Regions from separate parts of the Microbacterium sp. A94 genome, predicted to be linked through region 1. Evidence: riboswitches for the same ligand, from Rfam matches in the RefSeq annotation. Region 1 holds a riboswitch; the other holds the start of a gene.

The links. Region 1 has a riboswitch for FMN ahead of pnuC (nicotinamide riboside transporter PnuC). Riboswitches for the same ligand answer to the same signal wherever they lie in the genome.
Region 2: it holds a riboswitch for FMN, as region 1 does, so the genes downstream of both, ribD (bifunctional diaminohydroxyphosphoribosylaminopyrimidine deaminase/5-amino-6-(5-phosphoribosylamino)uracil reductase RibD) here and pnuC (nicotinamide riboside transporter PnuC) in region 1, are expected to answer to the same signal.

The regions. Positions count from the first base shown of each region.
Region 1 is NZ_JBPXMU010000002.1:438,736-443,882, reverse strand. Features, by position in the region: gene ACSU1L_RS08000 (hypothetical protein) at 1-187, shown strand, start outside; gene ACSU1L_RS07995 (PadR family transcriptional regulator) at 184-498, shown strand; gene zapE (cell division protein ZapE) at 557-1,558, opposite strand; gene ACSU1L_RS07985 (J domain-containing protein) at 1,555-2,478, opposite strand; gene pnuC (nicotinamide riboside transporter PnuC) at 2,478-3,194, opposite strand; FMN riboswitch at 3,268-3,396, opposite strand; gene ACSU1L_RS07975 (DUF222 domain-containing protein) at 3,439-5,073, opposite strand.
Region 2 is NZ_JBPXMU010000001.1:1,171,757-1,176,903, reverse strand. Features, by position in the region: gene ACSU1L_RS05830 (Fe-S protein) at 14-364, opposite strand; gene ribH (6,7-dimethyl-8-ribityllumazine synthase) at 412-891, opposite strand; gene ribA (GTP cyclohydrolase II) at 888-2,162, opposite strand; gene ACSU1L_RS05815 (riboflavin synthase) at 2,159-2,791, opposite strand; gene ribD (bifunctional diaminohydroxyphosphoribosylaminopyrimidine deaminase/5-amino-6-(5-phosphoribosylamino)uracil reductase RibD) at 2,791-3,831, opposite strand; FMN riboswitch at 3,883-4,026, opposite strand; gene ACSU1L_RS05805 (Fpg/Nei family DNA glycosylase) at 4,097-4,960, opposite strand; gene ACSU1L_RS05800 (LacI family DNA-binding transcriptional regulator) at 4,998-5,147, opposite strand, start outside.

The DNA of each region.
Region 1 (5,147 bases):
AGCAGTACGCCGCTGGCGCTGGAGCACTTCCTTCGGCGTCGGGGTCCCGCTGATGCTGTGTGTCCTGATTTCGTTCACCGGGTCCTTCGGTGCGTGGAAGGAGCCCGCCATGCTCTTTCTCTTCATCAGCAGCGTTGTCACCGGTTACATGAACTGGCGGCATCGACCGAGAGGACAGGCGCAGTGAGCCTCGCATCCTGGCAGCGAGCGTCATTGCCGATGTTGATCCTCAGCGTGCTGGCGGCGCAGCCCCGACATGGGTACGGCATCTCGCAGGCGCTCGTCGAGGGGGGCCTCCAGCCGATCAAGGGTGCCCAGCTGTATCCGACTCTCGTGAAGATGGAAGCGGATGGTGCGATCTCCGCCGTGTGGGAGCCAGCCGCTTCGGGCCCTGCTCGCAAGGTCTACTCGGTCACCGATCTCGGACAGGAGAACCTCGCGGCCTTGCGCGCCGAGTGGGAGGTGTTCCTCGCAGCGTCTCGAGCGCTCGGCGTCTGAGCGGTGCACGTCCGGCCGTGTGCGCGTCAGGCCGTATGCGGGTCAGGCCGTATGCGGGTCAGGCCATTCGTCTGTCGGCGGTTTGCCGCAGCAACTGCATTCGGCTGACCATGCGAAAGGCGTCGGGCCGAGCGGTCGCTGCGGCGAGGAACTCGGGCAGCGTGTGCGTCGAGACGAAGGTCGTCGCAACGCCGAGGTCAGCGATCACGTCGACGGCGTTGATGAAGCGCTGCTGCGCTTCGCGGTCGACGACATCGAAGGCGGGCACGTCGGTCACCACCCAACGCGGATGGATGCGCGCCCACTCCAGATACTCGATTGTCGAGGTCGGCGTCTCGCAGAGCTGATGGAACGAGATCCACAGCTCGTCTTCGCGGATCGCGAGCACCGGAAACTCGCGGCCCCGCACAGGCGAGAAAGTCGCCTCATCTTCGGCTGGCGCAGGTTCTGGGACGGTGTGCGTCCACGTGCCGGCGGCGAAACCGCTCGAATGATCTTGAGGGGTGGCGCGGTAGTCGGTCGGACCAGCGAGCTCGAACGTCTGCATATTCTCGGTGATGAGCGCGATTCCCGGTTCGAACATGTGGTGCCAGACAGGGTTCGGCAGCAGGTCTTCGGGTGCATAGTTCGACGTGGCGAACACGATCAGATCCTGCCGGAAGACGTGCTCCAGCAGCCGGGTGAGCAGCCGGGCGTCCCCGGAATCGTGCACGTGGAATTCGTCGAAGAACAGCACGCGGGAATCGCCCACGACATCGTCGATCGCGCGCTCGACGGCATCCTGCTCGTCGCGCCGGCGATGGATGCTGCGGTGCAGAGCATCCAAAAATCCGTGGAAGTGCACGCGGGTCTTACGCGGCGTCGGCAACGCGTCGAAGTAGGCGTTCGCGATCCACGACTTCCCGCGTCCGGCTGGCCCGTGGATGAACAGGCTGCCATCCGCGCGGGTGACGCGTGCGAGCTCAGCGATCAGCTCGCGCTGCGTATCATCGAGCGCGAACCCGGCGGATGCTGCCTTCGCCTCGATCGTGGCGAGAACCCGGGAGGATGTGACCCTCACACGAACCGCACGGTCTGCTGCAGTCGGGTGCGCACATCGAACAGTTCGTTGCCGCCGATGTCGCGCGCACCCGGCACGCCGCGGCGGAGTACGGTCGCCAGCGCGCTGCGCCGCACGACGACCACCGGGATGCCACGCACCTTGCCGAGCTCGTTGATCGCCTGATCGAGATCGTCATCCGGCAGCACCACGATCGCCCCGCCGAAGCGCACGCGCGCGGCCTTGGCGATCACGCGCATGCGGGCGAGCAGGGTCGCCACTGGCGCCCGACCGTCCACGCCGCGTCCGATGATCTCGCCACGACGGAACCGCACGACCTCGCTGAAGTCCTCAGACAGGATGCCGTAGAGCCCGGACGGGCTGAGCACGACGTGGTCGAGCTTGGCATCGGCATCCGCCCCCGCTTGAACGTCGTGCCACACGGTGAATCCCATGCCGAGATCCGAGACGGTGCGCGCTGTCGCTTCCTCGGCGAGGGCGTCGGCGAGCAGCCGCCGCACCTCGCGCGGTGCGGATCGCACCAGTGCCGGGTCATAGGGGTCGGGCACGTCGACGCCGTGGCCAGCCCACTCGCGGATCAGTCGCAGGTAGCGCTCGCGTCGCCAGCCTCCCGGATGCCCGTACGAGCGAGCGCGCGGACGCGTGTCGGTCTGCGGGCGGGGCGGCTGCCAGCCGTCCCAGCCCGGTTCATCGGATGCTGCCGAGAAACCGTGCCCGCGGTCATATGCGGCACGGCCCTCGGGGGTGCCGATGAGATCCCAGGCGCGCTGCACCTGGATGAAGTCGGCGGCATCACCGCCGGTGTCTGGGTGCGTCTGACGCAGCCTCAGCCGGTACGCGCGACGCAGCTCATCGTCTGTCGCCGTCGGGTCGACGCCGAGAACCTCGTAGGCAGACGCGGAAAGGGGGCTGTCGAACATCAGTCCCTATTGTCCTCCACTTCGACCACGCGGGGATCCGGCATGATCGTGTCGATCTTCGGTTTGGCGTTCGTGTGCGCCCGCCACCAGACGACGAAGCCGACCGCGGTGAAGACGCCGTAGAAGACGTACATGAACCCGGTGGCGTAGTAACCGGCGCTGAACAGCAGGGGTACGCCGACGATGTCGACCGCCACCCAGATGAGCCAGAACTCCGTCCATCCCTTGGCCATGCCGTACGTCGCCAGGAGTGAACCGACAAAGGTCCAGGCATCCGCCCACACCGGTTCGTATGATCCGAGCACGCGGAACAGCGGCGTGAGGGCGAGGGTACCGAGCACCATGACGAGGACGAGACCGATGCGCGCACCGCTCGGCGCCCAGCGCGGGGTCACCTGACCGTTGTCGGCTCTCGCCTGGCGCCAGCGGATCCAGCCGTAGATCGCGACCGCGATGAACATGACCTGGCGTCCGGCCTGACCGAGCAGATTCGGCAGGGAGTGTTCGGGGCTGAGGATCGACCCGAGGAACACTGTCAGAAGCAGCAGGTTTCCGACGATGCCGACGGGCCAAGCCCAGATTCTGCGGCGCATGCCGCCGAGCGCGCTTGCGAGACCGAAGATGTTGCCGACGACTTCGCGGATCAGCAGCGTTTGCCCGCCGGGCAGCATCCACTGGGAGTTGAAGGCGTCAACGAGCCAGCGCAGAAGTTCCACGGTCATCCTCTCGGCGTCGGTGCTGCCGAGGGTGATGAGGGTCGATCTTTCGCGTCACCGCGAAATGTCGACCATCGTGCTTCTCCCATCCAGACTGTGACTGTCGGTACCGGAATTTCACCGGTTCAACCTCGGCCCCGGAGGGCTTCGGGTCGCGGACTATGACCGCCGGTTCGGAATTACACCGACCCCGGAGCACGTGTGTGTTCACTCGGAACAATACCCTGATGGGGCGTGTGAGCACTCACCAGGTGGCCCACGCGGCGACGCGCTCGGTGTCGAGGGCTTCGTCGACGGCTCGATAGTCCAGGTGGGGCGATCGCCATTTTCCGTAGGGATCCCACCAGGTGGGACCGCGGACTTCGGGCACCCCATTGCGCATGCGAACCTGCCAGATTTGCTCATCCAGGGTGCGGTGGTGATGCCAGCACAGGGGGACCCCGTTGCTTGTGTGGGTCGGCCCGCCGCGGGCGTGTTCGATCACATGATGGATCTCGCACCATTCCGCACGGATGTCACACCCGGGAATGAGGCATTTTCGGTCGCGGAGCACGATTGCCTGGCGTTGACGGCCAGTGAAAATGCGCGCACTGGTGCTGATCGCGACGATCGCGCCATGCTCGTCGAAGAGCACTCGTTCGACCCCGCCTGCACATGCCGCATGGTCGGCGGCGCCGAGGGGGACGTCGTATCCGGCGCCCTCCACGGTGGCTCGCCCGGTGCGGTTGGCGAAGTCTTCGTCGCGTACGGACACGACGAGGGTGGGCGCAGCGCCGCCGAGTGTGGGCATGCCTCCGGATGCTGCGGTGACCATCACGATGCTCGCGAACGCGTCGTGCCGCTTCTGCGCATGCGTGCGCAGATCGGCCGCCTCTGGTGGAGGCGATGCGGCTTTGTGAGCCGGGAGACCATCGGCGCGGTCGAAGAGACCCGCATCATCATCGGCGGCCGCGGCAGCAGGCGTGGTGCTGTACTCAGCGCCGGCGTCATTGCTGCCCTCGTCATCACTCACGTCGTCGTCGGAGGGGCGGAATCGCACGCGGCCTCCAGCGCGAGCCTCGTCATCCGCTTTCGGGTTCATCAGGCTGTCGACCAGCTTCTCCAGCTGTGCGGCGACCTCCGGGAGCAGCTCGCCGCGCACAGGCACGGATCCGTCCCGCAGGCGTCCGATCGTGAAGTAGCGGCGTCGCTTGCCCGCACGGTCTTTCGGCTCGGCGCCGTCCGGGTCGAGGCGGGCGATGATGTGCGCAGTGAGTCCGGCCAACTCATCGGTCGTCGGCGGCGGTGCGCTCTCGCCACCGTCACCGCGCGCGGCACTGTCCGCGCCACCGTCCGCGTCATCACCACCATCGCCGTCCAGCGGGAGCCCAGTCGCGAACCGCGCAAGCACCGCATCTGCGGCCAAGCGATCGGCGAGCCCGATCCGCGCGGCTTTTTGCAGTGGCACCGTGCAGGCCAAGAACCCGCTCACTGACATCGCCCCATCAGCCAGCGCTGCGGCCAGCTGGGGAAACCGCCCCGGCAGCAGCCCGCCCGATGTGATGTCGAACTCCCGGTGCACGGCAGTGGCCGCGGTGACGTACCGGCGGGCTGCATACCCGTCGACAAGAAGCGTTCGCCGCAACACCTCGGCAGCATCCCGGCATCCGAGCTGTGTGCTCAGCCGTGCCGCACGTTCACACTGATCCCGCTCAACCACACGATTTGTGGCCTCGACGATCGCCCCATCCAACCGGCGTTGGATACGCCCCATAGCCTGCACGACGTCGAGAAGCTCACCATCGTCGACGAGCCGTACCCCGCCACGCGCCGCAGAATCCGTCATCGCGTCGGCCAGCTGCCGGTCGATGCGCTCCAACTGCTCTGCGAGGGATGTCATACTCCTATTGAACAGGGGGCCACCGACATTGAAATGCCAGGTCAGGAGCTATTCAGGAACTGTGGATAACTCCT
Region 2 (5,147 bases), on a different contig from region 1:
GCAGCCCGGCGAGTCACCAGAGGACGGCGATACCGGCGTTGACGAGCGTCAGGATGCCCACGAGCCAGAAGACGGCCGGTGCGACGCTGCCGGTCTTGCGCTGCTTCGATGTACCGATGCCCAACAGTGCGCCGATGATCAGCAGAACCACGAGCTTGGTGCCGATCTTTGCGTAGTTCATGTCACCCTCGATGCCCCACGGGGCTGCAAGAGCGAGACCTGCAACAGCAGCGATCGCCATTCCGATGCTCATCAGGCGGGTGAACTCGCGCTTCCCGCCGAAGGCCTGCACAGCCCACGATCCGAAGAGCGTGGCAAAGCCGATGAGGTGAATGAATACGACGACGTGGCGCAGGGTCTCCATGTCCTCACAGTAGGCCGACACCGAAGAAAGTGCCAGATAGGCGACCCTCAGTCGCGCAGCTGCTTGATGAGCAGCGCGGTACGCAGCGCAGCATCCGCCGCTTCGGCGCCCTTATCTTCCTTCGAGCCGGCGAGACCCGCGCGATCGATGCCCTGCTGTTCGTCGTCGAGGGTCAGCACACCGAAGCCGATCGGCTTTCCGGCATCCAGCGACACCCGGGTGAGCCCATCGGTCGTCGCAGCAGACACGTATTCGAAGTGCGGTGTGCCGCCTCGGATGATGACACCGAGAGCGACCACAGCATCCGCACCGCCGGCGAACGCAGCCTGCGCTGCGACCGCGAGCTCGAACGATCCGGGCACGCGTACGACCTCATAGGAGGCACCGGATGCCGTGAGCACCCGCTCGGATCCGGCGATCAGACCGTCCGTGATGGTGTCGTGCCAGGTGCCGGCGATCACGACGACGCGGAGTCCGGCGCCGTCGATCTTCTCGGTTCCTGTCGAAGGGGCTCCTGCGCCGCTCATACGTTGTCCTTTCCCTGGGCAAGGGCTTCGGCCAGCTCGGCTGCGCCGAGGATATGACCCATGCGATCGCGCTTGGTTTCGAGGTACTGATGGTTGTTGACGCCGACGCCAACGATCAGCGGAACCTGTTCGATGACATCGAGGCCGAGCTCGCGCAGCTTGGTGACCTTGTCGGTGTTGTTCGTCAGCAGGCGCACCTTCGAGACGCCGAGATCGCTGAGGATGCCGGCCGCTGAGGCGTACTCGCGGGCATCTGCCGGAAGGCCCAGAGCGAGGTTCGCGTCGACCGTGTCGAGCCCCTCCTCTTGCAGGCTGTATGCCCGCAGCTTGTTGATCAGCCCGATGCCGCGTCCCTCGTGCCCGCGCATGTAGATGACGACGCCGCCCTGGCGTTCGATTGCCTCAAGCGACGCGTCCAGCTGCGGACCGCACTCGCACTTCAGTGACCCGAACGCCTCGCCGGTCAGACATTCGGAGTGCACGCGCACGAGCGCAGTCTCATCAAGTTCGCCCGAAACGACGGCGATGTGGTCCGTGCCGGTGACGCGATCCTTGTAGGCGAGAAAACGGAATGTGCCGTGCGAGGTGGGCACCGTGGCATCCGCTCGCAGACTCACTCGGCGCCGACCTGCGTGCGATGACGTCACTGGCGCGTCCAGCGGGTCGGTCTCATTCAGGTAGGCGATGAGCTGTTCGATCGTGATCACCGGGATCTCGTACTGCTTGCCGAGTTCCTTGAGGCCAGGAAGACGCATCATGCTGCCGTCTTCGTCGACGACCTCGGCGATCGCGCCGACGGGCTCCAGGCCTGCCAGTCGCATCAGATCGACCGCGGCTTCCGTGTGGCCACCGCGTTCACGTACGCCGCCGTCGACAGCGCGCAGCGGCAGCACATGTCCTGGGCGGATGACGCTCGTCGCTGTCGACTGCGGGTTCGCCAGCACGTTGAGGGTGTGTGCGCGGTCGGAGGCGCTGATGCCGGTCGTCACGCCTTCTGCGGCATCCACGCTGACCGTGTATGCGGTGGAGCGGGCATCCTCATTGGCTTCGACCATGGGAGGCAGGTTGAGGGTGTCGGCGAGATCTGCGGGCATGGGTGCGCAGATGAAACCGGATGACCAGCGCACTGTCCAGGCGACCCACTCGGGGGTGGCGAGCTCTGCGGAGAGGATGACGTCACCCTCGTTCTCACGGTTCTCGTCGTCGGCGACGATGACGGGACGCCCCGCGCGCAGAGACGTGAGAGCTTCTTCGATGGTGGCAAGGCTCATCGCGAGCCTCCTTCCGAGACAGCCCGGAACGCGAGGAGGCGTTCAACATGGCGGGCGAGGATGTCAGTTTCGAGATTGACGCGGTCGCCGACGGCGCGGGTTCCGAGCGTGGTGGCGGTGAGGGTTTCCGGGATGAGCGAGATTTCGAACCAGTGCGACGCGGTCAGTGAAGGGTCTGACACCGCACTCACCGTGAGGGATGTGCCATCCACCGAGATCGAACCCTTGTCGACGACTAGCGGCGCAAGCTCGGCCGGCAGCGAGACGCGCAGAACGCTCCATTCGACGCCAGGACGCACCTCCAGAACTTCGCCCGTGCCGTCGATATGCCCCTGGACGATATGGCCGCCGAGACGTGCACCGACGGGCATCGCCTTTTCAACGTTGACGCTGGTGCCGACGGATGCTGTGGCAAGCGCCGATACGTCGAGCGTCTGCTTCATCACATCCGCGGCGAAGGAGTCCGAGGTCGACTCGACCACGGTGAGGCAGACGCCGGAGACCGCGATCGACTCGCCGTGCACAGCATCCTGAACAGCGCGCGGCGCTCGCACTGTCAACCGCCAGCCGTCACCAGACGGGGCGATGGCAGTGATCTCGCCGATCTCTTCGATGATTCCGGTGAACATCAGCGGACTCCCTTGCTCTGCGGTTCTGGGGCGGTCGGGTGCGCGATCGCGAGGAGATCGGCGCCTAGCGGCACCCACTCGTCGATCGTCAGACGGCGGGCGGCATCGATCGTCGGCACGCCGATGTCAGTCAGCGCCAGGCGATCGCCGCCCAGCAGGACCGGGGCGATGTAGGCGAGCACACGATCAGCGAGGCCAGCGGCGATGAACGCGCTGGCCAGCGTCGGGCCGCCCTCGATGAACACGCTCTGGATGCCGCGAGCATGCAGGTCGCGGACCACGACATGCAGATCGCGGGTGCTGAAGAAGAGTGGATCGTGCGGGTGGCGGTGTACGGCAGCATCCGGTGGTGTCGCGCGGGACCCGATGACGACGGGGATCGGCTGATGCGCGTACAGGGTGTCGCCGTCACGTGCGGTGAGGGCCGGATCATCGGCGAGCACGGTGCCGGTGCCGACCACGATCGCGTCGGCCTCGGCCCGGCGGCGGTGCACATCGGCGCGTGCATCCGGGCCGGTGATCCACTGACTGGTGCCATCGGTCGCAGCCGCGCGTCCGTCGAGGCTCTGCGCCCATTTCACGGTGATGTGCGGGCGGCCCGCACGCTGAGCGGTCAACCAATCGGAGATCACCGCGCGGGCGGCGTCTCTCTGTTCGCCGGAATCAACATCCACACCGGCATCGCGCAACCTGTCGGCGCCGCCACCGGATGTGGCACCGGGATCATCCAGCGCGTAGACGACGCGGCTGATCCCTGCTTCGATGAGCGCCAGGGCGCAGGGGCCGGTACGGCCGGTGTGGTTGCAGGGCTCGAGGGTGACGACGGCGGTTGCGCCGCGAGCCGCACCGGGCGGCAACTGCGACAGCGCGTCGACTTCGGCGTGCGGAGTGCCGGCACCACGGTGCCGGCCTTCAGCGATGATGTCGCCGGCGGGGGACAGGATCACGGCTCCGACCTGCGGGTTGATCCCGCGGGGGCCGAGGGCGGCGAGCTCGAGCGCACGCGTCATCGCGCGGCGCTCTGCGTCGTTCACTGCCATCCGTCGTCCTTCGGTTTTCCTCCGGGGATGATAGACGGCGCGCTCTCGCGCATCGTGCTGCCTCCCTTCCGGACTAGCGAGATCTCTCTCACATCACCGTCGGTCCCGGAATTCCACCGGATCGGCATCTGAATATCTCAGACACTCGCGGACTGTCACCGCCGGTTCGGATTCACACCGACCCCGGAGCACGTTGATGCTCAGTGTACTCAACGCGTGGACGCACATTTCATTCCGCGTCGGGCAGAGAGGATTTGCGCCTATGTCACTTGAGTAGCCGTGACAGCCTGCGGTCCGCGAGGATCTTGCCCCCGGTCTGGCAGGTGGGGCAGTACTCCAGCGAACGCTCGGCGAAGAACACACTGCGCACCTCATCGCCGCAGACCGGACACGCCTCACCGCGGCGCGCGTGCACCCGGAACCCCGCGCGTTTGGCGTCCTTGAGGTCGGCCGGTGGTTTTCCGGATGCTGCGGCGACAGCAGCCGTCAGCGTCGTCTGCATCGCACGGAACAGACGATCGATCTCGTCATCGGCCAGTGTTGCGGCGATCGCGTACGGCGACATGCGCGCGGCGTGCAGAATTTCGTCGGAATAGGCGTTTCCGATGCCCGCGATCACCGATTGATCGCGCAGCAGTCCTTTGATCTGCGTGCGGCGCCCCGCAATCAGTGTGGCGAAGGTGTCTCGGGTGAACGATTCCCTCAGCGGATCCGGCCCGAGCCGAGCAATGCCGGGAACGTCTGCGGGATCTCGCACCACGGAGACAGCGAGTGACTTCTTCGTGCCCGCCTCGGTGAGATCGAACCCACTGCCATCGTCGAGGGCGACACGCAGCGCAATCGGAGATCTTCCGGGTCTGATCACTGTTGATGGCAGCTTCTCGTACCAGCGCAGCCAACCAGCTTTGGCGAGGTGGAAGACCAGATGCAGATCCTCACCGCAGGAGAGCACGACGAACTTGCCGTACCGCGTGGCGGCGGTGACTGCTGCTCCCTCCAGAGCGGTATTCGGCGGATCATACGTTTTGAGAGCTGCGATCTCTCCGACGCTCGTGCGCGTGATCGCCCGTCCGACGGTGCGCTCGCCGAGGAAGGTGACGAGCCCGTGGACTTCCGGCATCTCCGGCATGGCATCATCCTGCCATCGGTATCCGACGCTCGAAAGGTCAGCCGCGGCCGGAACTCTCCCGCACGATCAGTTCGTAGCCGATGTCGACGTTGGTCGGCTCGAGAGTGTCATCATCGAGAAGCGCGAGCAGGGAATCGACGGCCCGATCGGCGATGGCCTGCTTGTCCGGGGCGATCGTGGTCAGCGA